Regions from separate parts of the Pseudomonas sp. NFX1 genome, predicted to be linked through region 2. Evidence: predicted binding sites of a transcription regulator. Region 2 holds the regulator's gene; each other region holds the start of a gene.
The links. The regulator FliA, encoded in region 2, starts transcription of late flagellar genes. The targets are predictions, from matches to a motif close to CTAAAGTTTNNNNNNNNNNNGCCGNTAA.
Positions count from the first base shown of each region.

Region 1: the regulator FliA is predicted to act here: its motif matches at 1,893-1,920, upstream of DJ563_RS26670 (flagellar protein MotY).
Region 3: the regulator FliA is predicted to act here: its motif matches at 5,690-5,717, upstream of DJ563_RS22870 (methyl-accepting chemotaxis protein).

Region 1 is NZ_CP169366.1:5,920,116-5,930,056, forward strand. Features, by position in the region: gene rnt (ribonuclease T) at 109-720, opposite strand; gene pyrC (dihydroorotase) at 780-1,826, opposite strand; gene DJ563_RS26670 (flagellar protein MotY) at 1,957-2,922, shown strand; gene DJ563_RS26675 (argininosuccinate synthase) at 3,092-4,309, shown strand; gene DJ563_RS26680 (hypothetical protein) at 4,379-4,822, opposite strand; gene DJ563_RS26685 (response regulator transcription factor) at 5,192-5,818, shown strand; gene DJ563_RS26690 (PA3496 family putative envelope integrity protein) at 5,864-6,040, opposite strand; gene nth (endonuclease III) at 6,145-6,783, opposite strand; gene DJ563_RS26700 (NADH:quinone oxidoreductase) at 6,788-7,312, opposite strand; gene DJ563_RS26705 (RnfABCDGE type electron transport complex subunit G) at 7,305-7,907, opposite strand; gene DJ563_RS26710 (RnfABCDGE type electron transport complex subunit D) at 7,904-8,872, opposite strand; gene DJ563_RS26715 (Rnf-Nqr domain containing protein) at 8,869-9,417, opposite strand; gene metG (methionine--tRNA ligase) at 9,505-9,941, opposite strand, start outside.
Region 2 is NZ_CP169366.1:373,230-383,170, forward strand. Features, by position in the region: gene flhA (flagellar biosynthesis protein FlhA) at 1-1,328, shown strand, start outside; gene flhF (flagellar biosynthesis protein FlhF) at 1,340-2,647, shown strand; gene fleN (flagellar synthesis regulator FleN) at 2,741-3,574, shown strand; gene fliA (RNA polymerase sigma factor FliA) at 3,571-4,311, shown strand; gene DJ563_RS01670 (chemotaxis response regulator CheY) at 4,431-4,805, shown strand; gene DJ563_RS01675 (protein phosphatase CheZ) at 4,826-5,614, shown strand; gene DJ563_RS01680 (chemotaxis protein CheA) at 5,627-7,822, shown strand; gene DJ563_RS01685 (protein-glutamate methylesterase/protein-glutamine glutaminase) at 7,869-8,987, shown strand; gene DJ563_RS01690 (flagellar motor protein) at 8,987-9,727, shown strand; gene motD (flagellar motor protein MotD) at 9,731-9,941, shown strand, end outside.
Region 3 is NZ_CP169366.1:5,082,284-5,092,224, reverse strand. Features, by position in the region: gene ubiE (bifunctional demethylmenaquinone methyltransferase/2-methoxy-6-polyprenyl-1,4-benzoquinol methylase UbiE) at 1-457, shown strand, start outside; gene DJ563_RS22910 (ubiquinone biosynthesis accessory factor UbiJ) at 457-1,080, shown strand; gene ubiB (ubiquinone biosynthesis regulatory protein kinase UbiB) at 1,077-2,696, shown strand; gene hisI (phosphoribosyl-AMP cyclohydrolase) at 2,769-3,161, shown strand; gene DJ563_RS22895 (phosphoribosyl-ATP diphosphatase) at 3,163-3,498, shown strand; gene DJ563_RS22890 (twin-arginine translocase TatA/TatE family subunit) at 3,524-3,796, shown strand; gene tatB (Sec-independent protein translocase protein TatB) at 3,800-4,177, shown strand; gene tatC (twin-arginine translocase subunit TatC) at 4,174-4,962, shown strand; gene DJ563_RS22875 (16S rRNA (uracil(1498)-N(3))-methyltransferase) at 4,959-5,666, shown strand; gene DJ563_RS22870 (methyl-accepting chemotaxis protein) at 5,768-7,684, shown strand; partial or broken gene DJ563_RS22865 (methyl-accepting chemotaxis protein) at 7,982-9,070, shown strand; gene DJ563_RS22860 (methyl-accepting chemotaxis protein) at 9,053-9,925, shown strand.

The sequences.
Region 1 (9,941 bases), 440 kb from region 2:
TCGTGGCCGGTTTTTTTTGTTTCAAGTTTCTAGCTGCAAGCTTCAAGAAAAACCGAGCGTGTGCTGTCTGCCCTTTCTTGCTGCTTGCTGCTTGAAGCTTGTGGCTGCTTAGTCGTTGAAATCGCGCCAGCCGCCCATTTCTTTCCAGCGGTTGACGATGCCGCAGAACAGCTCGGCTGTCTTCTCGGTGTCGTAACGCGCCGAATGCGCTTCACGCCCATCAAAGTCGATGTCGGCGCTCTGGCAGGCCCGCGCCAGCACGGTCTGGCCATACGCCAGGCCAGCGAGGGTGGCGGTATCGAAGCTGGAAAACGGGTGGAAGGGGTTGCGCTTGAGGTCGTTGCGGTTGACCGCGGCGTTAAGGAAGCCCAAGTCGAAACTGCTGTTGTGGCCGACCAGGATCGCCCGCTTGCAGCCGTTGGCCTTGAGCGCCTTGCGCACGCCTCGGAAGATATCGGTCAACGCGCTTTCTTCACTCACTGCCATGCGCAGTGGGTGGTCCAGCTTGATGCCGGTGAACTCCAGCGCTGCCGCCTCGATATTGGCCCCTTCGAACGGTTCAACCCGGTGGAAGTAGGTGTGTTCGGGGAACAGGAAGCCCTTCTCGTCCATGCCGATGGTGACGGCGGCGATTTCCAGCAGGGCATCGGTGGCGCTATTGAAGCCGCCGGTCTCGACATCCACCACCACCGGCAGGTAGCCACGGAAGCGCTCTGCCATCGGGTGGCGCGAACCACCGCCGGCCTGGCTGTCCTGATCGTCTTCGTAGAGGTCTTCGCTCACGCGTTTTCCTCCAGCAGGCGCCAGCGCAGCTTCTCGCCAGCGCGCAGCGGTATCACCGTCTGCTCGCCGAACGGCAGGCTTTCTGGTGCGATCCACTCTTCACGGACCAGGGTGATGGTGTCGGTGTTCGCCGGCAGGCCATAGAAGGCCGGGCCGTGCAGGCTGGCAAAGCCTTCCAGCTTGTCCAGCGCATTGCGTTGCTCGAACGCTTCGGCGTACATCTCGATGGCCGCGTAAGCGGTGTAGCAACCGGCGCAACCGCAGGCGGCTTCCTTGGCGTGACGGGCGTGAGGGGCCGAGTCGGTGCCGAGGAAGAATTTCGGGTTGCCACTGGTGGCCGCGTCCAGCAGCGCCACCTGGTGGGTGTTGCGCTTGAGGATCGGCAGGCAGTAGAAGTGCGGGCGGATGCCGCCCACCAGCATGTGGTTGCGGTTGTACAACAGGTGCTGGGCGGTAATGGTCGCGCCGACGTTGGCCGGCGCTTCGCTGACGAACTGCGCGGCATCGCTGGTGGTGATGTGCTCGAACACCACCTTGAGCGTCGGGAAGCGTTCGACCACGCGACGCATGTGTTCGTCGATGAAGCGCTTCTCGCGATCGAAGACATCGATTTCGCTGCGCGTCACTTCACCGTGCACCAACAGTGGCATGCCGACTTCGGCCAGCGCTTCGATGGCGGGGAAGATGTTGTCGATGCTGGTCACGCCTGAATCGGAGTTTGTCGTGGCGCCGGCCGGGTACAGCTTGGCGGCATACACGATACCGCTGGCCTTGGCCGCGCGGATGTCCTCGGGGCTGGTGCGGTCGGTGAGGTAAAGCACCATCAGCGGTTCGAAGTGGCTGCCGGCCGGACGCGCATTGAGGATGCGCTCACGGTAGGCACCGGCTTCGACGGCATTGCGCACCGGCGGTACGAGGTTGGGCATGATGATGGCACGGGCGAAGGTACGCGCCACATCACCAACGGTATGGGGCAGGACGGCACCATCGCGCAGATGGATGTGCCAGTCGTCGGGACGCAGGAGGGTCAGGCGATCGGACATTGGGGATTCCAGGCGGGTCGAACTCAAGGCCCAATGCTACCGGAAAACCCTGGCCCGAGCACGGCTATCAAGTTTTTCGGGCGGCGTCCGATACCCTGCAGGTAAGCCGTCAGAATTTGTGGAGCCGCCCGTGCGCCAGCGTTACCTAGCCCTGTTCACCCTGTTCGCCAGCCTGCCGGCCGGTGCACTGACTTTCCAGACGCGCATGGAGAACATTGCCTGGCAAGTCGAGGGCGACCAGTTCGAGTGCCGTCTGATCCAGCCGATCGACGGTTTTGGCAGTGGCGAATTCGTGCGCCGGGCAGGTGAGCAGCCGGTGTTCCAACTGCGCTCGCACAGCAATGCGCTGGGGGCCGGGCCAGCCACGCTGCTGGCGGCGGCGGCGCCCTGGCAGCCTGGGCGCGGTGACATCAACCTGGGCACCGTGCGCATGGCGCGCACGGGCGTGCTGTTCAGCTCGTCCCAGGGCCAGGCCAGCCGCCTGATCAATGGTTTGCTCGATGGGCGCAGCACGGTGGTACGCAACTACACCGGGGAGGCTGGCCGGGCCATTGAAGTGCGGGTGCTGCCGGTCAGTTTCGCCAAGGCCTATGGCGACTACCAGGTGTGTGCCAGCAAGTTGCTGGCGATGAACTATGACCAGGTTCGCCAGACTCAGGTGGGTTTCCCTGGCGGTGGCATCGAACTTGACGATTCGGCCAGGGCACGGCTGGATGTGGTTCTTGACTATATGAAGGCTGACCCGACGGTTAATCACATCGAGCTCAACGGCCATTCCGACAACAGCGGCAATCGCCTGACCAACCGTGATTTGTCCCGGCGCAGGGCGATGGCAGTGGCGGACTATTTCAAAGCCCATGGCGTGCCGGAGGCGCAGATCACCGTGCGCTTCCACGGCGAGCGGTATCCGCTGGCGAAGAACAACAGTGCTGCCAACCGGGCGCGCAACCGGCGTGTGAATATCGAACTGGATCGGGTTGCAATCGCTGAGGCACCCGTCGAGAAGCCGGTGGAAAAACCTGTGCAGCAGCCTGCTGCTGCCAGTCCGCCTGCTGCCGCGCCGGCGTCCCCGGCACCGGGTGCGAAAGTGCCCTGACAGTGAGGTGGGCGTCGCTCCATCTCGCAGGCGTCAACCAGCGCCCGACAGACGTCGCGCCATCGACAATTCCTGTCGCTTTGTCGTCAGAAGCTGTCGCCCCACTGTAAATTTTTCCATAACGCCGTTAGAATCGACCCCTTTCCGTACAACCCCGTGGAGTGATGGCATGGCGGACGTAAATAAGGTCGTACTGGCGTATTCCGGCGGCCTTGATACTTCGGTGATTCTCAAGTGGCTGCAGGATACCTACAACTGCGAAGTGGTGACCTTCACCGCTGACCTGGGTCAGGGCGAAGAGGTCGAGCCGGCCCGTGCCAAGGCACAGGCAATGGGTGTAAAAGAGATCTACATCGACGACCTGCGCGAAGAATTCGTGCGTGACTTCGTGTTCCCGATGTTCCGCGCCAACACCGTCTACGAAGGCGAGTACCTGCTGGGTACCTCCATCGCCCGTCCGCTGATCGCCAAGCGCTTGATCGAAATCGCCAACGAAACCGGTGCCGACGCCATTTCCCATGGTGCGACCGGTAAAGGCAACGACCAGGTTCGTTTCGAACTGGGTGCCTATGCGCTCAAGCCGGGCGTCAAGGTCATCGCCCCTTGGCGTGAGTGGGACCTGCTGTCCCGCGAGAAGCTGATGGACTACGCCGAGAAGCATGGCATCCCGATCGAGCGTCACGGCAAGAAGAAGTCGCCGTACTCGATGGACGCCAACCTGCTGCACATCTCCTACGAAGGCGGTGTCCTGGAAGATACCTGGACCGAGCACGAGGAAGACATGTGGCGCTGGAGCGTCTCTCCGGAGAACGCCCCGGACCAGGCTACCTATCTTGAGCTGACCTACCGCAACGGTGACATCGTCGCCATCGATGGTATCGAGAAGTCCCCGGCTACCGTCCTCGCCGACCTGAACCGCATCGGTGGTGCCAACGGCATCGGCCGTCTGGACATCGTCGAGAACCGTTACGTCGGCATGAAGTCCCGTGGCTGCTACGAGACCCCTGGCGGCACCATCATGCTGCGCGCCCACCGTGCGATCGAGTCGATCACCCTGGACCGCGAAGTCGCTCACCTGAAAGATGAGCTGATGCCGAAGTATGCCAGCCTGATCTACACCGGTTACTGGTGGAGCCCGGAGCGTGTGATGCTGCAGCAGATGATCGACGCTTCGCAGGTCAACGTGAATGGCGTGGTACGCCTGAAGCTGTACAAGGGCAATGTCACCGTGGTTGGCCGCAAGTCGGACGACTCGCTGTTCGATGCCAACATTGCGACCTTCGAGGAAGATGGCGGCGCCTACAACCAGGCGGACGCTGCCGGCTTCATCAAGCTCAATGCGCTGCGTATGCGCATTGCCGCCAACAAGGGCCGTTCGTTGCTCTGAGTATTGGCGCGCATTGTAAGAACCCCGGCTTAGGCTGGGGTTTTTTTTGCGTCGACATCCAGCCGGTCCTCATCCCCTGAGATTGGCAGCATCTTGCTCGAGGGTGCAGACCGACAGCCTTGCGCATTGGTTTTTCTCGAGATTACAGAAGCGCCAGCTGTGCGCGGGTTCAGGTGATTGCGCGAGGGCAAGGCGGATTTGCTGTTCCAGCATAGGTTGGGCATCTGGGCCAGAGAAGATAAGGGTAATAGGCTCGGCTACTTCCAAGACTGTTGGCGAGGGTCTGTCGTTGGGTGTTTTGCTTGATACAGGATTGTAGAACGACTTGTAATTGAAGTTCAGCGTCAAGAAGAAAAGCGCTGTAAGGAAAAACGGAAAGCCTACCAGGAACCATGTATAGAGACTCTGGCTGGATTCGCTGAGAAACGGCAGTGTCGCAAGGGCGGATGCTTCTATGATCCCCGCGAAAATGGCAATGATCGTCAGCGGGGCGACAGGTTGTGCTTCGGGCATGAGGGCTGTCTCCTGCGGTTTTGCTTATCATTACCTGACACTGGTGCTCAACTAAAGATTGGATTTTTTCCCAGTTGAGAAATGTCTTTAAATAGGTGTTGAGCCTGATTTTTTCAGCGTCTGTGAAGTGGAATAATCTGCACGCGAAGGTTTGTTTTCAGCTGCTCATATCAATTGAATCTGTGATAGATGTTAATTGCGGGTCATTAAGTTTTACGGTTGGGGCCGTACATGCCTTTGTAGGAAAATTCTGTAAGTGTTGTAGGTTTTCTCTATTCATGAGTTTCACTGGCAAATCGTTGCACCCTGAAGCGTTCTGTCGGTTATCGTGGCGTGCCACAGCAAAAATCAATAATGAATGGATATCGCATGAATAAAGTCCTTATCGTGGATGATCATCCGGTTATACGCCTGGCCGTGCGCATGCTGATGGAGCGGCACGGGTACGACGTCGTTGCGGAAACCGATAACGGCGTGGCCGCCTTGCAACTGACGCGTGAACACCTACCGGATATCGTGGTGCTTGATATCGGTATTCCAAAACTCGATGGCCTTGAAGTCATCGCCCGCATGGCAGCCTTCAGCCCAGGCAGCAAAGTGCTGGTGCTGACCTCGCAGGTGCCTGGCAATTTTTCGATGCGCTGCATGCAGGCGGGGGCGGCGGGTTATGTGTGCAAACAACAGGAGTTGACCGAGCTGCTAAGCGCCATCAAGGCCGTACTGTCAGGCTACAGCTACTTCCCCAACCAGGCCTTGCATGCGTCACGGGGCAGGGGCAGTGGTGGCAGCGAGACGGATATGGTCAACCGGCTCTCTGCCCGGGAAATGACGGTTTTACAGCAGCTGTCGCGCGGGCGGTCCAACAAGGAAATTGCCGACAGCATGTTCCTCAGCAACAAGACCGTCAGCACGTACAAGTCACGCTTGCTGCTCAAGCTTAACGCCAGGTCGCTGGTAGACCTGATTGAACTGGCCCAGCGTCACGGCCTGAACTGACCGCCAGCATACAAAGCCTCCCTGAGGGAGGCTTTGCAAAAAAAGCTACAGATCGTAGTCGAAATCGGCCAGTTGTTTCTGCAGTCGCCGCTCTTCCAGCAGGTTGTCGATCGTGCGGCGTTTGCTCAAGTTGGTCTTTGCAGTTTCTACCTGGGGCTCCGCTTCATCATCCGCGGCAACAAAATCATCTTCGATTGACAGGTCGTCTTTATCGGCACTCATGAGTCGCTCCAAGCCAAGGGGCCATTGGCCGTCCTTATAACCAGAAAGCTGACGCTGGTAAAAAAGATTTTTTCAATCGTACCGGGTGGTTTTTCGCTATCGGCTCAATCGTCAGACGTCTTCTGCTTGTATTCGCAGAGGTCTTCGATCCGACAGCTCCCGCACCTGGGCTTGCGTGCCTGGCATACGTAGCGCCCATGCAGGATGAGCCAGTGATGGGCATCGAGCAGGTAGTCCTTGGGGACGAACTTGACCAGCTTCTTCTCGACCTCGAGCACCGTTTTGCCCGGCGCTATGCCGGTACGGTTACTGACCCTGAAAATGTGCGTATCCACCGCCATGGTCGGCTGCCGGAATGCCGTGTTGAGCACCACATTGGCAGTCTTGCGCCCCACGCCAGGCAGCGCTTCAAGGGCTTCCCGGGTTTCTGGCACCTGGCTGTCGTGGCGCTCGATCAGCAGTCGACAGGCCTCGATCACGTTCTTGGCTTTGCTGTTATAGAGCCCGATGGTCTTGATGTATGCGCTCAGCCCTTCGACGCCCAGGGCATAGATCGCTTCCGGCGTATTGGCGACGGGGAACAGGCGCGCGGTGGCCTTGTTCACGCCTACGTCAGTGGATTGCGCTGAAAGCGTGACGGCGACGAGCAGTTCGAACGGTGTGGTATAGGCCAGTTCTGTTTTCGGGTCGGGATTGTCTTCGTGCAGCCTGCGAAAGATCTCCAGGCGTTTTGCGGCATTCATGGAATCAGCGCTTTCCTTGACGACGTGGGTGGGCGGTGCCCGGACGCAGGTGATTGTACAAGGCCAACAGCAGTCCGAGCAGTAGCAGCGCGCCAGGGGTGAGGCTGGCAAGGTGCAGGCCCAGCCCTTCGGCCAGCCATTGGCGGCAGGCGCCGAGCAGCAGGCAGGCGCCCAGCAGGCCAGCCAGATGCAACAACAGTGTGCGCCAACGCCCTTCATGCGGCAGCAGATAGTCTGCTGTCAGGCACGGCAGGCACAGTAGTGCAGGGTACGGGCCCAGCAGCAGTGCTACCGGCAGCAGCCAGGCCCGCAGGGCCAATTGCAGGCAACTGGCCAGGGCCGCCAATAGCAGCAGGCTTGCCAGCATGTGTGCGGCGCCCTCCAGGCGGTTGCGCAACGGCACCAGCAGTACTTGATGCAGGCCGATCATCATCACCGCGCACGCACCTAAGACTGCGGCCAAGAGCAACGTTTGCGTGGCCCCTAGAAGGGGAGCAAGGCTGGCGGCCAGCAGGTAGCCCTTATTCATCGGCAGGGTCCCCAAGGAGGTCATGGCGATGTTCATCGAAATAGCTCAGGGCGTCTTGCAGTGCCTCGATAACCGCCCGCGAGGTCACTGTCGCGCCTGCCAGTTGGTCGAAATCGCCCTGGTCGCGCTTCAATGCCCAGCGATCACTCAGGCGGCGATTGGCAAATTGCTGCAGCCAGTTCACTTGCGGGTCGACAAGGCGCCCACCGAGCCCAGGGCTTTCCTGCTGTTCGACCACCTGGCTACCGATCAGTCGCCCATCTGGGGCGATGGCGATGCTCAGTACCACTGGCCCTGCATAGCCTTGGGCCTGGGTCACCAGGACGATGGCCGCAGGCTTGCCCGCCAGCGTAGCCCGGTAAGCAGCCACGATGCGACTGTGCGGGCGATGCGAGGCAGGCCTTGGCAGTGGGGTATCCAGCGGCAGGTTGTCGTAACTGGCCCCGGGCAGGACGGCGAGCCTCTGACGGCTCTGTAGCTGCTTTTCGGCTTGGCTGACGGCGGGTAGGGTCCATTCGCGCCAGATCAGCGTGGTCGACAATGCCAGTGCCGCAGTTACCAGCAGCAACCCTGCCGTGCGCACCCGGGGGCTCACCGGGCAGCCTGCTGGCGGCGCAAGGCCAGCCGTTCAAGGCTGGGGACCGCGAGGTTCATCAGCAGGATGGCGAACGCCGTGCCGTCGGGGTAACTGCCCCAGGTGCGGATCAGGTAGATCAACAGGCCTACAGCAAAGCCGAACACCAGCTTGGCCCAATCGCTTCTGGGGCCGGAGACAGGCTCGGTGGCGATGAAAAAAGCGGCCAGCATGGTCGAGCCAGAAAACAGGTGCAGCAAGGGGGAGCCATTGGAATCCGAACCTGAGCCGTTCCAGGCCAGCAGGCTGAACAGCGACAACCCCGCCAGCAAACCTGCTGGCGCATGCCAGCTGAACACCTTGCGCTGCAAGAGAAACAGCCCACCCAGCAAAAACGCCAGGTTGGCCCATTCCGCCCCACGCCCGCCGATACTGCCGAAGCCCGGGTGGCTGGCGAACAACTCATCAATGGTCAGGCTGCGGTTGTGGCGCAGGCCATCGAGTAGGGTCGGCTGCGCCCAGGCATCGATGTGCTCGGCGCCGCCAAATACCTGCTGCAGGGTCTCGAACAAGCCAGCTGGCTGACCTGGCCAATGATTCATCTGCAAGGGAAAGCTCAGCAACACGAAGGCATAGCCCAGCATGGCCGGGTTGAACAGGTTGCGACCGACCCCGCCAAAGGCTTGTTTACCGATGCCGATAGCCGTGCCAGCGGCGACCATGGGCAGCCACCATGGGGCCAGGGTGGGCAGTGCCGCCGCCAGTAGCACGGCGGTCACCAGCGCGCTACCGTCAGTCAGTGCCAAGCTGACGGGCTCGCCACGCAGCTTCAATAGCAGTGCTTCACAGAGCAGCGCTGCACTGGCACACAGCAGCAGGTTGCACAGCAGCCCCCAGCCCTGCAGCCACAGTAGTGTCAGCAAACCCGGGAGGCAGGCCAGTAGCACCAGGGCCATGCTCGTGCGCAGGCGGGGGTCGGGCTTCATTGCACAAAGAGTCCGTTGAAGCCGGAAAACGCCATGGCCATCACTCCGGCGCCAAGCAGCTCTATGGGCAGGCCGCGCAGGGCGACAGGGATGTCGGCCTGGGCGCTGCGCTGGCGCAAGTCGGCGAAAAGAACCAGAGCAAGCCACAAGCCTGCGCCTGCCAGCAGGCCTTTGGTCAGGGTTGCCGACCAGGCAGTGCCGTCACCTGCCCCTTGCAGCGCCAGGCCCAGCACGCTGGCGTTGCACAGCAGCAGCGCGGGCAGGTCAGCCACCGGCCAACCAGGGCGCAGCCTTGCCAGTGCCCTGGGTACGCCGAATGCCAGAAGCGCCAGCCAGGGCAGCAACAGGAACAGGCTGAGGTCGTGGAGCTGCCAAGGGTCGAGCACCAGCCATCTCAGCAGGTGGGCGCCGATCAGCCCCAAAACGACGGACAGGGCGCACGCCAGCCCGAGCACATGTAGGCGCAGCCGGGATGTCGGCTGTTGCGCCAAGCACAGATGATTGACCAGCGTGGCGCTGACCAGAACCAGAATGTAGTCACTCATGAACTGACGATAGCCGGGAATCACAGCGATTGTCCGGCATTCAGCGGGGGATGGAACTGCCCCGGCACTGAGGCCGGGGCAGGAGGCTTACTTGATGCGTTGGCCGGGTTTTGCGCCGCTGTCGGGGCTGAGCAGGTAGATCTCTTCACCGCCAGGGCCGGCAGCCATGACCATGCCTTCGGATACGCCAAAGCGCATCTTGCGAGGCTTGAGGTTGGCTACCATCATGGTCAGGCGGCCTTCCAGCTTGGAAGGGTCCGGGTAGGCCGACTTGATGCCAGAGAACACGTTGCGGCGTTCGTCACCGATGTCCAGCGTCAGTTGCAGCAGCTTGTCGGCACCTGCGACGGCCTCGGCCTTGACGATCAGGGCCACGCGCAAGTCGACGGCGGCAAAGGTGTCGAACTCGATTTCCGCCGACAGCGGCTCCTTGGTCAGCTCGCCATTGCCGGCCGGGGCCTGGGCCTGGCCGGCAGCAGCCAGCAAGTCTTCCTTGCTCGCGGCGACCATGGCTTCGACCTTGG
Region 2 (9,941 bases):
TCACCCGCGCCTCGGGCTCGGAAGACATGGGCAAGCTTATCAACCGGCAGATGTTCGATTCGCCCAAGGCGCTGGCGGTGTCCGGCGGCCTGATGATCGTCATGGGTCTGGTGCCGGGCATGCCGCACGTGGCCTTCCTCAGCCTCGGCCTGATGGCCTGCGGCGGCGCCTACCTGGTGTGGAAGAAACAGCAGCAGGTCAAGGCCAAGGCCCAGGCAGAGGTGCAGCGCCAGCAGGACCTGCTGCCCTCGCCGCAGCGTGCGCTGGAGACCAAGGAGCTGGGCTGGGACGACGTTACCCCGATCGACATGATCGGCCTGGAAGTGGGCTATCGGCTGATCCCGCTGGTCGACCGTAACCAAGGTGGCCAGTTGCTGGCGCGGATCAAGGGCGTGCGCAAGAAGCTGTCCCAGGACCTGGGCTTCCTCATGCCCACCGTGCACATTCGCGACAACCTCGACCTGCAGCCCAGTGCCTACCGCCTGACCTTGATGGGGGTGATTCTGGCCGAAGCGGAGATCTACCCGGACCGCGAGTTGGCGATCAACCCAGGCCAGGTATTTGGCACCCTCAACGGCATTGCCGCGCGCGACCCGGCGTTTGGCCTGGAGGCGGTGTGGATCGACGTTGGCCAGCGCTCCCAGGCGCAGTCGCTGGGCTACACCGTGGTGGACGCCAGTACCGTGGTGGCCACCCACCTCAACCAGATCCTGCAAAAGCACTGTCACGAGCTGATCGGCCACGAAGAGGTCCAGCAACTGCTGCAGGTGCTGGGCAAGGCTTCGCCTAAACTTGCAGAAGAGCTGGTGCCGGGTGTCATTTCCTTGTCGGGCTTGCTCAAGGTCTTGCAAGCGTTGTTGTCCGAGCAGGTGCCGGTGCGCGATATCCGCAGCATCGCCGAGGCTATCGCCAACAACGCCGGCAAGAGTCAAGATACCGCCGCGCTGGTCGCGGCGGTGCGCGTCGGATTGTGTCGCGCCATCGTGCAAAGCATTGTCGGCGTTGAGTCGGAGCTGCCGGTGATCACCCTGGAGCCAAGGTTGGAACAGATTTTGCTCAATAGTCTGCAAAGGGCCGGGCAGGGTCAGGAAGACGGTGTTCTTCTGGAGCCGAGCATGGCCGAAAAGCTGCAGCGTTCGCTGATTGACGCGGCCCAGCGCCAAGAGATGCAGGGCCAGCCGGCCATTCTTCTGGTCGCCGGCCCGATCCGCGCCATGCTGTCGCGCTTCGGTCGCCTGGCTGTACCGAATTTGCATGTTCTGGCGTATCAGGAAATACCTGACAACAAGCAAGTCACCATCGTTGCCACCGTGGGCCCTAACGGCTGAGGTAGTGGATAATGCAAGTTAAGCGATTTTTCGCCGCCGATATGCGTCAGGCCATGAAGCTGGTCCGGGATGAGCTTGGCTCCGATGCCGCCATCATCGGTAACCGCCGCATCGCCGGTGGTGTCGAATTGACGGCGGCGCTGGACTACAAGCTGTCCGCACTGGCCCCGCGCGTACCCAACGCCGAGCTTGAAGAAGAGCTGCGCAAGACCCACACGCGCATCGCCACGGCCCAGGCCGAACTGGACCAGCGCAGCGACAGCAGCGACAACAACCGCCAATTGTTCGCCGGGCAGTCGCTGACCGCCTCGGAACCGTTGATCGAGCCGCACGTGGATGCGCCGGCGCCTACCGCAGCGCCCACCCCGGCCCCGGTCGACCCACGGCTGTTCGATGCCATGCGCTCGGAGCTGTCGGGCCTGCGCGAGCTGCTGGAAGTGCAACTCGGCTCGCTGGCCTGGAGCCAGTTGCAAGGCAGCAAGCCCCAGCAGGCCAACCTCTGGCGCCGCCTGCAGCGCATCGGCCTGTCCGGCCCGATTGCCCGCGAGCTGCTCGAACTCACCACCGAGATCGAAGAGCCGCGCCAGGCCTGGCGCATGCTGCTGGCGCACCTGGCGCGGATGATCGAGATTCCCGAGGTCGAGCCGATCGAAGAGGGCGGTGTGATCGCCATGGTCGGCCCGGCCGGCATGGGCAAGACCACCACCCTGGCCAAGCTGGCTGCGCGTTACGTGCTCAAGTACGGCGCCCCGCAGCTGGCGCTGGTGAGCATGGACAGCTTCCGCATCGGTGCCCAGGAGCAGCTCAAGACCCTGGGGCGTATCCTCAACGTGCCGGTGACCTACGTCGACCCGGGCCAGTCGCTGGCCCAGGCGCTGGAGCCGCTGCTGCGCAAGCGCGTGGTGCTGATCGATACCGCCGGCCTGCAGGCCAGCGATCCGGCCCTGCGCATGCAGCTCGAAACCCTGGCGAGCCGGGGCATCGCCTCGAAGAACTACCTGGTGCTGGCAACCACCAGCCAGAAGCAGGTGCTGACCGCCGCCTACCACAGCTACAAGCGGTGTGGCCTGGCCGGTTGCATCCTGACCAAACTCGATGAAACGGCAAGCCTCGGCGATGTGCTGAGCCTTGCCATCAGTCATGAATTGCCGGTGGCCTACCTGACCGATGGGCCACGTATTCCTGACGATTTGCACTTGCCACGGGCGCACCAACTGGTAACGCGCGCGGTCAATGTGCAACAGCAGGATGAGCCCAGCGAAGAGGCCATGGCCGACATGTTCGCTGATCTCTACCACAACCCCCGGCGAGCGGGTTGATGATGAAGCGTGTGCAAAGTAGCTATGCCAAGGGGCACGCAGAATTGCCTCACGTGTGGCCTGAGTCCCAGCGAGACAAGGTAAAGAACAGACATGGGTAGCATGCATCCCGTACAGGTGATCGCCGTGACCGGTGGCAAAGGTGGCGTCGGCAAAACTAACGTTTCAGTGAACCTGTCTCTGGCGCTGGCCGAGCTTGGCCGCAGGGTCATGTTGCTGGACGCCGACCTGGGCCTGGCCAATGTCGACGTATTGCTTGGGCTTACCCCCAAACGCACCCTGGCCGATGTCATCGAAGGGCGCTGCGAGCTGCGCGATGTGATGCTGCAGGGGCCGGGCGGTGTGCGCATCGTACCGGCGGCCTCCGGCACCCAGAGCATGGTGCACCTGGCGCCGGCCCAGCACGCCGGCCTGATCCAGGCTTTCAGCGATGTCGGCGACAACCTCGACGTGCTGGTGATCGACACCGCTGCAGGTATTGGTGACTCGGTGGTCAGCTTCGTTCGCGCGGCCCAGGAAGTGCTGCTGGTGGTCTGCGACGAGCCCACCTCGATCACCGACGCCTATGCGCTGATCAAGCTGCTCAACCGCGATTACGGCATGAACCGCTTCCGCGTGCTGGCCAACATGGCCCAGAGCCCGCAGGAAGGGCGCAACCTGTTCGCCAAGTTGACCAAGGTCACCGACCGCTTCCTCGACGTAGCCTTGCAGTACGTCGGCGCCGTGCCGTACGACGAGTGCGTGCGCAAGGCGGTGCAGAAGCAGCGCGCGGTGTACGAAGCGTTCCCGCGCTCCAAGTGCGCGCTGGCCTTCAAGGCCATTGCGCAGAAGGTCGACAGCTGGCCGTTGCCGGCCAACCCGCGCGGGCACCTGGAGTTCTTCGTCGAGCGTCTGGTGCAGCCCACCAGCGCAGGACCGGTGCTATGAGTGCGAGCGGCTTCAAGATGTACAGCAGGGCGTCGAAAGACGCCCAGTACGAGCTGATCGAACGCTACGCCCCGCTGGTCAAGCGCATTGCCTATCACCTGCTGGCGCGGCTGCCGGCCAACGTCCAGGTCGAAGACCTGATCCAGGCCGGCATGATCGGCCTGCTGGAAGTGGCCAACAAGTACGACGCCAGCAAGGGCGCCAGCTTCGAAACCTACGCCGGTATCCGCATCCGCGGCGCGATGCTCGATGAGGTCCGCAAAGGCGATTGGGCGCCGCGTTCGGTACACCGCAACACACGCATGGTCAGTGACGCAATGCGCGCTGTTGAAGCAAGAACCGGTCGCGACGCTAAAGATCACGAGGTTGCGGCCGAACTCCAATTGAGTCTCGACGATTACTACGGGATTTTGAACGATACCTTGGGCAGCCGGCTGTTCAGCTTCGACGACCTGTTGCAGGACGGCGAGCACGAAGGGCTGCACGAGGACGGCGCCAGTGGCCAGGTCGAGCCGTCGCGCGACCTTGAAGACGAGCGCTTCCAGGCTGCCCTGACCGATGCCATCGCCAACCTGCCAGAGCGCGAGCGGCTGGTGCTGGCGCTGTACTACGACGAAGAGCTGAACCTCAAGGAAATCGGTGAGGTGCTGGGGGTCAGCGAGTCGCGCGTAAGCCAGCTGCACAGCCAGTGCGCCGCACGTTTGCGCAGCCGTCTGGGTGAATGGCGGGCGCGCTGAGTGCCAACCGTTCGCCGTTGAAGACGCTGCAGCCGTTTCACGTTGTGCCGAATTGAATGAATGCGTGCTCGGGGGCCGAGCGCGTTTGAGACTGCTTGGAGGTCTAATTGGACAAGAACATGAAAATCCTCATCGTTGACGACTTTTCGACGATGCGGCGGATCATCAAGAACCTGCTACGTGATCTGGGCTTCACCAACACCGACGAAGCCGATGACGGCACCACGGCGTTGCCGATGCTGGAAAACGGCCACTACGACTTCCTGGTGACCGACTGGAACATGCCGGGCATGTCCGGTATCGACCTGCTGCGTAAAGTCCGCGCCAGCGAGAAGCTGAAAACCATGCCGGTACTGATGGTGACCGCCGAAGCCAAGCGTGACCAGATCATCGAAGCGGCCCAGGCCGGCGTCAATGGTTACGTGGTCAAGCCGTTCACCGCTCAGGTGCTCAAAGAAAAGATCGAGAAGATCTTCGAACGCGTCAACGGCTGAGTCACGTCAGGGGGCGCGCCATGGATTCATCACAAACGTCTTTGGGGGAGTTCGAAACGACCCTGAAGAAACATGCCCAGGAATTGGTCGAGAGCCTGGAGCGTGGTCGCTTCGGCGAGGCGGTGCAGCTGATTCATCAGCTGAACCAGACCCGCGACCGTGGCCTGTACCAGGAAGTCGGCAAGCTGACCCGAGAGCTGCACAGCGCCATCGTCAGCTTCCAGATCGACCCGAACATGCCGCAGGCCGAGGAAGTCTCGCAGATCACCGACGCCACCGAGCGCCTGTCCTATGTGGTCAAGCTGACCGAGGGTGCGGCCAACCGCACCATGGACCTGGTCGAGGAAAGCACGCCGGTGCTCAACGACCTGGCAGGTGAGGCCAAGGCCCTGAGCGTCGACTGGCAGCGCTTCATGCGCCGCGAAGTCGCTGCGCCAGAATTCCGTGACCTGGTCAAACGTGTCGACAGTTTCCTGACGCACAGCGCCGCAGGCAACCGCAAGGTTTCCGGCCATCTCAACGACATTCTGCTGGCTCAGGACTACCAAGACCTGACCGGCCAGGTGATCAAGCGGGTCACCGCGTTGGTCACCGAGGTGGAAAGCAACCTGCTCAAGCTCGTGCTGATGGCCAGTCAGGTCGACCGTTTTGCCGGTATCGAACATGACCACCAGCAGCTTCGCGCTGAAAAAGATCAAGAAAAACATCCGACTCGGGGTGAAGGTCCGCAGATTCATGCCGATAAGCGTGAAGACGTCGTGTCCGGTCAGGACGATGTCGATGATCTGCTGTCCAGTCTGGGTTTTTAAGGAGCACGTTTAATGAGCTTCGGCGCCGATGAAGAAATCCTTCAGGATTTCCTGGTAGAAGCCGGCGAAATTCTTGAGCAACTGTCCGAGCAATTGGTCGAGCTGGAAAGCCGACCGGATGATGCCGACCTGCTCAATGCCATTTTTCGCGGTTTCCACACTGTAAAAGGGGGCGCCGGCTTCCTCCAGCTCAACGAGCTGGTGGAGTGCTGCCATATCGCCGAGAACGTGTTCGACATCCTGCGCAAAGGTGAGCGCCGGGTCGACGCCGAGTTGATGGACGTGGTGCTCGAAGCGCTGGACACGGTCAACAACATGTTTGGCCAGGTCCGCGAGCGCAGCGAAGTCATCCCGGCCACCCCGGAGCTGCTGGCCGCGTTGTCGCGCCTGGCCGAGCCTGCCGCTGCTGACGAAGTCGCCGCTGCCGAGCCTGCGGCCGCTGAACCGCTGGCCGCAGCGCCTGCCGAAGAGCCGGACATCACCGACAGCGAATTCGAGCAGTTGCTCGACTCGCTTGACGCGGTCAAGGCTCAGGCCGCTGCCGATGAGCAGCTGCAAGGCGAGAGCGTCAGCGGCGCCAGTGACGAGATCACCGACGCCGAGTTCGAATCGCTGCTCGACCAGTTGCATGGCAAAGGCCAGTTCAGCGCCGAAGTCGTCGCTGAGCCGGTGGCCAGCGCCCCCGTGCCGGTCAGCGATGAAATCACCGATGAAGAATTCGAGTCGCTGCTCGATCAGCTGCATGGCAAGGGCACCTTCCAGGCCGATGCCTTGCCCGCCGCCGCTGCAGTTGCGCCCGTGAGCACTGCACCGGCCGCCACGGCCAGTGACGCTATCAGCGAGCACGAATTCGAAGCCTTGCTCGACCAGTTGCACGGCAAGGGCAAGTTCTCTGGCGACGCCGTCGCGGTCGAAGCAACTGTCGCTGCCAAGGTCGAAAGCAAGCCAGTGGCCAAGCCCGCACCGGCGCCTGTCAGCAAGCCTGCGCCTGCACCACGGGCGCCGGCCCCTGCGGCAGAAAAGCATGCCGTCAGCGAGGCAGAAACCACCGTGCGCGTCGACACCGCGCGCCTGGACGAGATCATGAACATGGTCGGCGAACTGGTGCTGGTGCGTAACCGCCTGGTGCGCCTGGGCCTGAACAGCGGCGACGAGGCCATGTCCAAGGCCGTGTCGAACCTCGACGTGGTCACCGCCGACCTGCAGACCGCAGTCATGAAGACCCGCATGCAGCCGATCAAGAAAGTCTTCGGCCGCTTCCCGCGCCTGGTTCGCGACCTGGCCCGCCAGCTCAAGAAAGAGATCAACCTGGAGCTGGTCGGTGAAGAGACCGACCTCGACAAGAACCTCGTCGAGGCCCTGGCCGACCCGTTGGTGCACTTGGTGCGCAATGCGGTCGACCATGGCGTGGAAATGCCCGACGAGCGTGAAGCGTCCGGCAAGGCGCGGACCGGCCGGGTGGTGTTGTCGGCCGAGCAGGAAGGCGACCATATCCTGCTGTCGATCTCCGATGACGGCAAGGGCATGGACCCCAACATCTTGCGCGCCAAGGCGGTGGAGAAGGGCCTGATGGACAAGGACGCCGCCGAGCGTCTGAGCGAGTCGGACTGCTACAACCTGATCTTCGCCCCGGGCTTCTCGACCAAGACCGAGATCTCCGACGTGTCCGGCCGTGGTGTCGGCATGGACGTGGTGAAGACCAAGATTTCCCAGCTCAATGGCTCGATCAACATCTACTCGGCCAAGGGCCAGGGCTCGAAGATCGTCATCAAGGTGCCGCTGACCCTGGCGATCATGCCGACCCTGATGGTGATGCTGGCCAACCAGGCCTTCGCCTTCCCGCTGGTCAACGTCAACGAGATCTTCCACCTCGACCTGTCGCGCACCAATGTGGTCGATGGCCAGGAAGTGGTGATCGTGCGCGACAAGGCGCTGCCACTGTTCTACCTCAAGCGCTGGCTGGTGCAGGGCCAGGTGCACGAAGAGCAGCATGAGGGCCACGTGGTGATCCTCTCGGTCGGTACCCAACGCATTGGCTTTGTCGTCGATCAACTGGTGGGCCAGGAAGAAGTGGTAATCAAGCCGCTGGGCAAGATGCTGCAGGGCACGCCGGGCATGTCCGGGGCCACTATCACCGGCGACGGTCGCATCGCGTTGATCCTCGACGTCCCGAGCATGCTCAAGCGTTACGCCGCGCGGCGTATTTGATTTCGGTGGCGCACCCTGGCGGGTTGCGCCGCCTAATGGAGTGTTTATGGCAGTCAAGGTCCTGGTGGTGGATGATTCCGGTTTCTTCCGCCGCCGCGTCTCGGAAATCCTCTCGGCGGACCCGACGATCCAGGTAGTGGGTACCGCGACCAATGGCAAGGAAGCAATCGACCAGGCGCTGGCGCTCAAGCCCGATGTCATCACCATGGACTACGAGATGCCCATGATGGACGGCATCACGGCGGTGCGGCACATCATGCAGCGCTGCCCGACGCCGGTACTGATGTTCTCTTCGCTGACCCACGAAGGCGCCCGGGTGACCCTGGACGCACTGGATGCCGGTGCGGTGGATTACCTGCCGAAGAACTTCGAGGACATCTCGCGCAACCCGGAGAAGGTCAAGCAACTGCTGTGCGAGAAGGTGCACACCCTGTCGCGCAGCAACCGCCGTTTCGGCAGCTACAGCCCCGCGCCAGCCGCCGCACCGGCCGCCAGCAGCGCTGCGCCAACCAGCAGCTTCGCCAGCCCCGCACCGGTGCGCACTGCCGCGCCGGTGCGTGCGGCGGCAGCGCCAGCGGCACATGCCCCGGCACCCAAGCGCAAACCCTACAAGCTGGTGGCCATCGGTACCTCCACGGGCGGCCCGGTGGCGCTGCAGCGGGTACTGACGCAACTGCCTGGCAACTTCCCGGCGCCCATCGTGCTGATCCAGCACATGCCGGCGGCCTTCACCAAGGCCTTTGCCGAGCGCCTGGACAAGCTGTGCAAGATCAGCGTGAAGGAAGCCGAGGACGGTGACGTGCTGCGCCCAGGCCTGGCGCTGCTGGCCCCAGGTGGCAAGCAGATGATGATCGATGGCCGCGGCACGGTGAAGATCCTGCCCGGCGACGAGCGCCTGAACTACAAACCGTGCGTGGACATCACCTTCGGCTCGGCGGCCAAGTCGTACGGCGACAAGGTGCTGTCGGTGGTGCTGACCGGCATGGGCGCCGATGGCCGTGAAGGCGCGCGCCTGCTCAAGCAGGGTGGCAGTACCGTGTGGGCCCAGGATGAAGCCAGCTGCGTGATCTATGGCATGCCCATGGCCATCGTCAAGGCCAACCTGGCCGACGCGGTGTACAGCCTGGACGAAATCGGCAAGCACCTGGTCGAGGCCTGCGTCTGATGGACGTGCTAAGCCTGATTGGCCTGATCCTGGCGTTCGTCGCGATTGTCGGCGGCAACTTCCTCGAAGGCGGGCATGTCGGCGCGCTGCTCAACGGCCCGGCGGGCTTGATCGTGTTGGGCGGTACCTTGGCGGCGGCCTTGCTGCAGTCGCCATTGCCGGCTTTCAAACGGGCCTTGCAGATCCTGCGCTGGATCCTCTTTCCACCGCGCGTCGACCTGGCCGGTGGTATCGACCGGGTGGTCAACTGGAGCCTGACGGCGCGCAAGGAAGGCCTGCTGGGCCTGGAAGGGGTGGCCGATGCCGAACCTGACCCGTATGCGCGCAAGGGCCTGCAGCTGTTGGTCGACGGCGCCGAGCCCGAAGCCATCCGCAGCATCCTTGAAGTCGACTTCCTGACCCAGGAGGGCCGTGACATCCAGGCTGCCAAGGTGTTCGAGAGCATGGGCGGCTATGCGCCAACCATCGGTATCATCGGTGCGGTCATGGGCCTGATCCACGTCATGGGCAACCTGGCCGACCCGTCGCAGCTGGGTAACGGCATCGCCGTGGCGTTCGTCGCCACCATCTACGGTGTGGCCAGCGCCAACCTGATCCTGTTGCCGATTGCCAACAAGCTCAAGGCCATCGTCATGCGCCAGTCGCGCTACCGCGAGATGCTGCTCGAAGGCCTGTTGTCGATTGCCGAGGGTGAGAATCCGCGCTCGATCGAACTGAAGCTGCAAGGCTTCATGGAGTAACCCATGCGTCGCCGTCGTCATACCGAGGAACACGAGAATCACGAACGCTGGCTGGTGTCGTACGCCGACTTCATTACCTTGCTGTTCGCGTTTTTCGTGGTCATGTACTCGATTTCCTCGATCAACGAGGGCAAGTACAAGGTCATCTCGCAGGCCTTGATCGGGGTGTTCAACGACCCTGAACGGAGCATGAAACCAATCCCGATCGGGGATG
Region 3 (9,941 bases), 1.3 Mb from region 2:
GCTCAAGGTTGGCCGTGACCGCCTGCTCGACCGTGGCGTGGCGGGCAACATCGAGTTCGTCCAGGCCGACGCCGAGAAGCTGCCGTTCCCGGACAACCACTTCGACTGCGTGACCATCGCCTTCGGCCTGCGCAACGTCACCCACAAGGACGAAGCCATCCGCTCGATGCTGCGCGTGCTCAAGCCGGGCGGGCGCCTGTTGATCCTCGAATTCTCCAAGCCGACCAGCAAGCTGATGTCCAAGGCCTATGACGCGTACTCGTTCGCCTTCATGCCACTGGCCGGCAAGCTGATCACCAACGACTCGGAAAGCTACCGCTACCTGGCCGAATCGATCCGCATGCACCCCGACCAGGAAACCCTCAAGGCCATGATGGTCGACGCCGGCTTCGACCGCGTCACCTACCACAACATGACCAGCGGCATCGTCGCCGTACACCGGGGAATCAAGCCCTGATGCTGCTGGCCGGGCTGCTCGCCAGCGTCGAACATGGCCTGAACCGCGTCCTGCGCATGGACAGCACGGCATTGCCGCGGCTGGCTGCGCTCGAAGGCAAGGTCATCGAGATCGATTGCCGTCAGCCGGCCCTGCAGGTGTTCATCCTGCCGGATGAAGACGGCCTGATGCTGGCCGCGCACTGGGAAGGTGAGGTCGACTGCAGCCTGCGCGCCCCCGCCGGCAGCCTGGCGCAACTGGCGTTGGCCAGGGACACGACCGCCGTGCTGCACAGCCCGCAGGTCGAACTGCATGGCGACAGCGCCGTACTGCTCGACCTGTTCGGCGTGTTGCAGGACCTGGAGCTGGACTGGGAGCACGAGCTGCAGCGTTGGCTCGGCCCGGTCGCCACCGCGCTGCTGGCAGGCCACATCCGCTTGCGTGCGCGCTGGACCCGCCAGGGCCTGACGCGCTTCAGCCAGAACCTCTCCGAGTACCTGGCCGAAGAGTCCCGCACCCTGGTCGGCAAACGCGAAGCCGAAGCCGCCTTCAGCGAGCTCGATGCCTTGAAGGTCGATACAGAACGCTTGGAGGCGCGCCTGCTGCGCCTCTCCCGATCCCTTGATACCAGCGATAACGCATGAAGCTGCTCGCCGTCCGCCGTCTCTTTCGCATCCAGCGCGTGGTGATCCGCTACCGCCTCGATGACCTGCTGTTCGACCTGCCCCTGCCCTGGTGGCTGATGAGCCTGCGCCTGCTGATGCCCTGGCGCTGGCTGCCGCGCACGCCCTCCGCGCTCAGCCGTGGCGCGCGCCTGCGCCTGGCGCTGCAGGACCTGGGGCCGATCTTCATCAAGTTCGGCCAGCTGCTGTCCACCCGCCGCGACCTGCTGCCCACCGACATCGCCGACGAACTGATGCTGCTGCAGGACCGCGTGCCGCCGTTCGACCCGAAAAAGGCCGTGGCATTGATCGAGGAGCAGCTCGGCGCCAAGGTCGGCGAGGTGTTCAGCCGTTTCGACGTCGAGCCGCTGGCCTCGGCCTCGGTGGCCCAGGTACACGCCGCGCGCCTGAAGAGCGGCGAAGAAGTCGTGGTCAAGGTGGTACGCCCGGGCCTCAAACCGATCATTGCCCAGGACCTGGCCTGGCTGTTCCTGATCGCCAAGGGCGCCGAGCGGGTGTCTGCCGACGCTCGCCGCCTGCACCCGGTCGAAGTGGTCAACGATTACGAAAAGACCATCTACGACGAACTCGACCTGCTCCGCGAGGCGGCCAACGCCAGCCAGTTGCGGCGCAACTTCGAGGGCTCCGAGCTGATGTACGTGCCCCAGGTCTACTGGGACCTGTGCCGGCCCAAGGTGCTGGTGATGGAGCGCATCTACGGCGTGCCGGTCACCGACATGGCAACCCTGGCCGACCAGCGTACCGACATGAAGCTGCTGGCCGAGCGCGGTGTGGAGGTGTTCTTCACCCAGGTGTTCCGTGACAGCTTCTTCCATGCCGACATGCACCCCGGCAACATTTTCGTCAGCACGGTAAAGCCGTGGAGCCCGCAGTACATCGCCATCGACTGCGGCATCGTCGGCAGCCTCACCGCAGAGGACCAGGACTACCTGGCGCGCAACCTGATCGCCTTCTTCAAGCGTGATTACCGCCGCGTCGCGCAACTGCACATCGATTCGGGCTGGGTGCCGGCGCACACCAAGGTCAATGAGTTCGAAGCCGCGATCCGTACCGTGTGCGAGCCGATCTTCGAAAAACCGTTGAAAGACATTTCCTTCGGCCAGGTGCTGATGCGCCTGTTCCAGACCGCCCGGCGCTTCAACATGGAGGTCCAGCCGCAACTGGTGTTGCTGCAAAAGACCCTGCTCAACATCGAGGGCCTGGGCCGCCAGCTGTACCCCGACCTGGACTTGTGGAGCACCGCCAAGCCGTTTCTGGAACGCTGGATGCGCGAGCGCTATAGCCCCAAGGCCATGGTCGGCAACCTGTACAGCCAGGCCGAGCAACTGCCGCACCTGGCCGGCATGACCCGCGACCTGCTCGAACGCCTGTCGCAACCGCACCTGCACGACCCGCAACTGCCCCAGCGGCGCCGCCAGGGCGACCGCTGGGCACTGCGCCTGCTCGGCGCCGGCCTGCTTGGCGGTGGCGCGGTACTGGCCGCAGGTGCCGCCGAGGCCGCCAGCCTGGCCGCCCCGGCCGCCTGGCCGGCATGGCTGATGCTGGCCGCTGGCCTTTACCTGATCGTGCGCCAATAGCCAGCCGCGCCTCTGGCTGGCAAACTAGCGCAAAGGGCCCGGCACAGGAGCGGGCCCGTTTTGGAGTCGACGATGAAAGACTGGCTGGACGAGATCAAGTGGAACAGCGATGGCCTGGTACCGGCCATTGCCCAGGACCACAAGACCGGACGCGTGCTAATGATGGCCTGGATGAACCGCGAATCCCTGGCCCTGACTGCCGCCGAGCAACGCGCCATCTACTGGTCGCGCTCGCGTGGCAAACTGTGGCGCAAGGGCGAGGAGTCCGGCCATGTACAGAAATTGCACGAAATGCGCCTGGACTGTGATGCCGACGTGATCATCCTGTTGGTCGAGCAACTGGGCCATATCGCCTGCCATACGGGCCGCGAAAGCTGCTTCTACCGCGTCTACGAAGACGGCCAGTGGCAAACCGTCGACCCGGTCCTGAAGGACCCGGACGCCATCTATAGCGCAGGACACTGACATGAGCGACACCCTCAACCGCCTGGCCGAAGTGCTTGAACAACGCAAGCACGCGGCGCCCGACAGCTCCTACGTGGCAAGCCTGCATCACAAGGGCCTGAACAAGATCCTCGAGAAGCTCGGCGAAGAGTCCGTCGAGACGATCATTGCCGCCAAGGATGCTGCGATCAGCAAGGATTACAGCGATGTCATCTATGAAACCGCCGACCTGTGGTTTCATAGCATGGTGATGCTCAGCGCGTTGGGGCAGCATCCACAGGCCGTGCTTGATGAACTGGAGCGCCGTTTCGGGCTCTCCGGGCATGACGAGAAGGCTGCGCGTCAACCTTCCGCCTGACTGAATAGAATTCTAGGAGAGCAACATGGGTATCTTTGACTGGAAACACTGGATTGTACTGCTGGTGGTGGTGGTGCTGGTGTTCGGCACCAAGAAGCTGAAAAACTTCGGCAGCGACCTCGGCGAGTCGATCAAGGGCTTTCGCAAGGCCATGAGCGACGAAGAGAACAAGCCGGCCGAGCAGACGCCGCCGCCTGCACAGCCCGTTCCGCCGGTGCAGAACACTGCCCAGCAGGCCCAGGGCCACACCATCGAGGGCCAGGCCCAGCCGGTCCAAGAGCCACAGCGGAAAGACTGACCCATGTTCGGCATCAGTTTCAGTGAGCTGCTGCTCGTAGGCCTCGTCGCCCTGCTGGTGCTCGGCCCCGAGCGCCTGCCCGGCGCCGCGCGTACGGCCGGGCTGTGGATCGGGCGTCTCAAGCGCAGCTTCAACAGCATCAAGATGGAAGTCGAGCGCGAGATCGGCGCCGACGATATCCGTCGGCAACTGCACAACGAGCACATCCTGCACATGGAAGAGGAAGCCCGGCGCATCCTCAACCCGCAGACGCCAACGGTGCAGCCACCGGTCACCACGGCCACAGTGCAGCCTCCCGCAGGGCTCGAAGCTACGCCAGACGCCACGCCTGCCGCCCCGGCCGCACCCTCTGAACCGCCACAACCGCCGCGAGCCCCATGAGCGAAAATCCGGAACACGACCAGCCCATGCCGCTGGTCTCGCACCTGACCGAACTGCGCACCCGCCTGCTGCGTTGTGTCGCCGTCATCTTCCTGATCTTTGCCGGGTTGTTCTCCTTCGCCCAGCAGATCTACACCCTGGTCTCGGCGCCGCTGCGCGACCACCTGCCGGCCAATGCGACGATGATCGCCACCGACGTGGCCTCGCCGTTCCTCACGCCGTTCAAGTTGACCATGATCGTGTCGTTGTTCCTGGCGATCCCGTTCATTCTTCAACAGATCTGGGGCTTCATCGCACCCGGGCTGTATCGCCATGAAAAACGCATTGCCATTCCGCTGCTGGTGTCGAGCATCTTCCTGTTCTACGCCGGCATGGCCTTTGCCTATTTCCTGGTGTTCCCACTAATTTTCGGCTTCTTCGCCAGCGCCACACCGGAAGGCGTGTCGATGATGACCGACATCGCCAGCTACCTCGACTTCGTCATGACCCTGTTCTTCGCCTTTGGCGTTGCCTTCGAGATCCCGGTGGCCGTGGTGTTGCTGGTGTGGATCGGCGTGGTCGACGTGAAGTACCTGAAGAAGGTTCGCCCTTACGTGATCATCGGCTGCTTCGTGGTCGGCATGGTCCTGACCCCACCGGATATCTTCTCCCAGACCTTGCTGGCAGTGCCCATGTGGCTGTTGTTCGAGGTCGGTGTGCTGTGTGGCAGCCTGATCCGCAAGCGCAGCGAGCACGATGAAGCCGCGAACGATCACAACGACCAACCCCCTGCGACTCAACCGTGAACCTGCTGTTACTCGAACAAGCCGATTTCATCGCGGCCGACCGCGTGGTCCTGGCCGACCGGCGTTTCACCCACATGCAGGAGATTCACCGGGTGGCGGTGGGCGATAGCCTGCGCGTCGGGCAGGTCAACGGGTTGATGGGGCGCGCCACGGTGGTGCGCCTGGAAGGCCACGAAGCGGAACTGCAAGTGGGCTTCGACCAGCCGCCACCGGCCAAGCTGCCGCTGACCCTGGTGCTGGCGGTGCCGCGGCCGAAAATGCTACGCCGGCTGTTCCAGACCGTCGCCACCCTGGGTGTCGAGCGCCTGATCCTGGTGAACAGCTACAAGGTCGAAAAGAGTTTCTGGCAAACGCCTTTCCTTAACCCCGAAAGCATTCGCGAAAACCTCATCCTGGGCCTGGAGCAGGCCCGCGACACAGTGTTGCCCGAGGTGATCATCGAGAAGCGCTTCAAGCCGTTCGTCGAAGACCGCCTGCCGGCCATCGCCGAAGGCACCCTGGGCCTGGTGGGCCACCCCGGCCCCTACCCTGCCTGCCCGCGGGCCGTCGAGCAAGCGGTGACCCTGGCCATCGGCCCGGAGGGTGGCTGGATCCCCTATGAAGTCGAGCTGCTGGGCAAGGCTGGCCTTGCGCCCGTGCAGCTGGGTGAGCGCATCCTGCGCGTGGAAACTGCCGTAATCGCGCTGTTATCGCGTATTTTCTGACGTAATCGTCAGGCTTTTCACCCATCAAGTTTCTCTCTCCCAGGCCGATGCCTTGGCAACACAATAATTAACCGTGCTGCCAAGTTACCGGGGAGTCGAACATGTACCGATGGTTAGCCCACGTGCTGGGAAATGTAAGCGTCAATCGCAAGCTGGGGCTGGGCTTCGGCCTGGTACTGCTACTGACCCTGGCCATTACCCTGACCGGCTGGCACGGCCTGGACAGCGTCATCGACCGCGGCGACAAGCTGGGTAATATTTCGGTGATCCAGCAATACACCCAGGAACTGCGCATCGCCCGCCAGCATTACCAGCGCGACCGCAATGACGCCGCTGTGGCCGAGCTGGAAAAGGCCCTGGCCAATCTTGATCGCCAGGTGCAACTGATGCTGGGCCAGATCGAACTCCCCGCCGACCGCCAGCGCCTCGAACAGCAGCGCGAGGCCGTGCGCATCTATCAACAAGCGTTCAACGACCTGAAACAGGCTGGCCAACGCCGCGAAGCCAGCCGTGCCGTGCTTGGCGACAGCGCCGACAAGGCCGTCGAGCTGGTCGGCCGGGTCCAGCGGGGCCTGCTGCAGGGCGGTGATATCAGCCAATACCAGTATGCGGTGGACGTCAGCGCACTGCTGCAACAAGCGCGCTTCCAGGTCCGTGGCTATACCTACAGCGGCGACGCGCAGTATCAGCAGACCGCACTGAAGGCCATCGACCAGGCCCTGGCCGAACTCAAGGCGCTGCCGGCCAAGGTGCCCGCCGAACATGCCGCCAGCCTCGACGATGCCGCCACCGCCCTGGCCGGCTACCGTGACGCGGTCAACCAGTTCGGCAGTGCGCAGGCTGCCAGCGAGCAGGCACTGCAACACATGGCCGACCAAGGCTCGGTGCTGCTGCAGACCAGCCAGACGATGACCACCTCACAGACGGCAGTGCGCAACGCCGGTGCCAGCCAGGCCAAGACCCTGCTCGCCGCCGCCACCGCCCTGGCGCTGGCGCTGGGCCTGCTGGCGGCCTGGGCCATCACCCGGCAGATCATCATCCCGCTGCGCCAGACCCTGAGCGCTGCCGAGCGCGTGGCCAGCGGCGACCTGAGCCAGGACTTGCCGGTACAACGCCGCGACGAACTGGGCCAGTTGCAGGCCAGCATGCAGCGCATGACCCAAGGCCTGCGTGAGTTGATCGGCGGCATCGGCGACGGTGTCACGCAGATCGCCAGCGCCGCCGAGGAACTGTCGGCGGTGACCGAGCAGACCAGCGCCGGGGTCAACAACCAGAAGGTCGAGACCGACCAGGTGGCGACGGCCATGAACCAGATGACTGCCACCGTGCACGAGGTGGCGCGCAACGCCGAACAGGCCTCGGAAGCCGCGTTGATGGCCGACCAACAAGCCCGCGAGGGTGATCGGGTGGTGGGTGAGGCGGTGGCCCAGATTGAGCGCCTGGCCTCTGAGGTGGCCAACTCCAGCGAAGCGATGAACCAGCTCAAGGCCGAGAGCGACAAGATCGGCAGCGTGCTCGATGTGATCAAGTCGGTGGCCCAGCAGACCAACCTGCTGGCCCTCAACGCGGCGATCGAGGCAGCACGGGCCGGCGAGGCCGGGCGTGGCTTTGCCGTAGTCGCCGACGAAGTGCGCAGCCTGGCCCAGCGTACGCAGCAGTCGACCGAAGAAATCGAAGAACTGATTGCCGGCCTGCAAAGCGGCACGCAACGCGTGGCCAGCGTGATGGACAACAGCCGCCAGCTGACCGACAGCAGTGTCGAACTGACCCGCCGCGCCGGGGGCTCTCTGGAGACCATCACCCGTACCGTGTCGTCGATCCAGGCGATGAACCAGCAGATTGCCACGGCGGCGGAAGAACAGAGCGCGGTGGCCGAGGAGATCAACCGCAGCGTGATGAATGTGCGGGATATCTCCGATCAGACCTCGGCGGCCAGTGAAGAAACGGCCAGCTCCAGTGTGGAACTGGCGCGGTTGGGCACGCACCTGCAAGGGCTGGTAGGGCGTTTCAGGCTCTGATCATGCACGGCCTGCGGGCTTTGTGTAGGAGCGGCCTTGCGTCGCGAACGGGGCGCGTAGCGCCCCCAGCACTCTCTGCGGCGAAGCTGAAAAACCAGGGCCGCTACGCAGCCCGTTCGCGACGCAAGGCCGCTCCTACACAAGCGTCGCGGCGGGCCCCGCAGAAATTCATACAGTCTTTGCTGAATTTTCCTACGGGATTATCAGGTCAAGTCCTACGCCTCCGCTGCCGATGGGCAGGGGTGTCATGCCGGCATTGCGTCGGCATGCCCTCTCTCAAACGGACGGAGAATCATCATGCTCGGTTACCTCAACCGCAGGCTCGGCAACGTCAGTGTCGGTGCCAAGCTTGCCCTCGGCTTCGCCGTGGTCTTGCTGCTTACCCTGGCCACCACCCTCAGCGGCTGGCGCGCGCTGGATGGCGCCATCATCCGCTCGGAACAACTCAGTGAAATCGGCCTGATCAACGACCTGGTCAAGGACCTGCGCGCAGAGCGCATCACCTATCGCGTACTAAGCGACGATGCCAGCAAGTCGCGCATCGTGCGCATCCTCGATCAACTCGAAGGCATGCTGACCACCCTGCAGCAACGCAGCAACGTCGATGAATCACGCCAGATGCTCACCCACAAGCTGCAACTATTGCAGCGCCTGCGCGACGACTTCGCCGAACTGCAGCGCACGGTCACCCAGCGGCACGCGCTGCGCGAGGCCATGCAGGCGCAGGAGCAGAAACTCAACGACGTCATCGACGAACTACAGACCCAGGCCTTGCTGAAGATGCCTGCCGACAGCCAGCAAAGCGGCGTGCTGGGCCTGATGGATACCCTCAGCCGTCACGTCGACGGTGCCAACCAGCAGAGCCTGGTACCCGCTTATACCTTCTCGCCCGTCGAGGGTTTCGCCAAGGTCGGCGATGGCGCACTGAACGCCGCTGACAACAGCCTTGGCCAGTTGCTCAAGGGCCTTGAGCCCCTGGGCCTGCCACGCACGCTGACGGAACTGCCCGGCGTCGAGTTGGCCAAGTACCGCACCAGCCTGGATCAGTACCGCCGCGCCGCCGTACGGGTCGAGCAGTTGCAAGGCAACATGGAAAAGATGGGCGATGAGTTGAGCGCCGTCAGCGTGGAACTGGGCGAGCGCAAGGTCGAGCAACGCGACAGCGAGGCCCTGGCAGCCCGCTCGTTGCTGACCAGCGTGGCCATGCTGGCGCTGGTGGTGGGGGTGATCGCCGGCTGGCTGATCACCCTGCAGATTACCCAGCCGCTGCGCCAGACACTGGCCGTGGCCGCGCGTATCAGCAAGGGCGACCTGAGTCAGGTCGAGCCGGTGCTGCGCCGTGACGAGATGGGCCAATTGCAGTCCAGCATGCGCGACATGACCTTGAGCCTGCGCGAGCTGATTGGCGGCATCGACCAAGGTGTCGGCCACCTGCCACAGGCGGCCTCGCAACTGGCCGCCAGCAGTGAGGACACCAAGCTGCGTATCAGCCAGCAACGCGAGGAAACCGATCAGGTGGCCACCGCCATGAACCAGATGAGCGCGACCGTGCAAGAGGTGGCGCAGAACGCCGAACAGGCATCGCTGGCCGCAACCAATGCCGACCAGCAGGCACAGGTGGGCGATCAGGTGGTGGCCGAAGCCATCAGCCGCATCGAGCAACTGGCCGGGCAGATGGACGATTGCCTGGCAGCCATGCAGCATCTGGCGGGCGAAAGCCAGCGCATCGGCAGCATCCTCGATGTGATCAAGTCGGTGTCCGAACAAACCAACCTGCTGGCCTTGAACGCGGCGATCGAGGCCGCCCGGGCCGGTGAAGCCGGGCGTGGTTTTGCGGTGGTCGCCGATGAGGTACGCGGGCTGGCGCAACGGACCCAGCAGTCGACCGAGGAGATCGAACAACTGATCGACAGCCTGCACAGCGGCACAGACGAGGTCACGCACCTGCTCGACAACAGCAAGCGCCTGACCGAGCAGAGTGTCGAGCTGAGCCGCAAGGCAGGGCATGCGCTGGGGCAGATTACCGATACGGTGTCGAGCATCCAGGGCATGAACCAGCAGATCGCCACGGCCAGCGAAGAGCAGAGCGTGGTGGCCGAGCAGATCAACCGCAGTGTGCTGAATGTGCGCGATGTGTCGGACCAGACCAGTGCGGCCAGTGAACAGACGGCGGCTTCGAGTGGCGAGCTGGAGCAACTGGGGCGGCAGTTGCGGGGGATGGTCGGGCGGTTCAGCCTGTGAGATTGCCGGGGGCGCA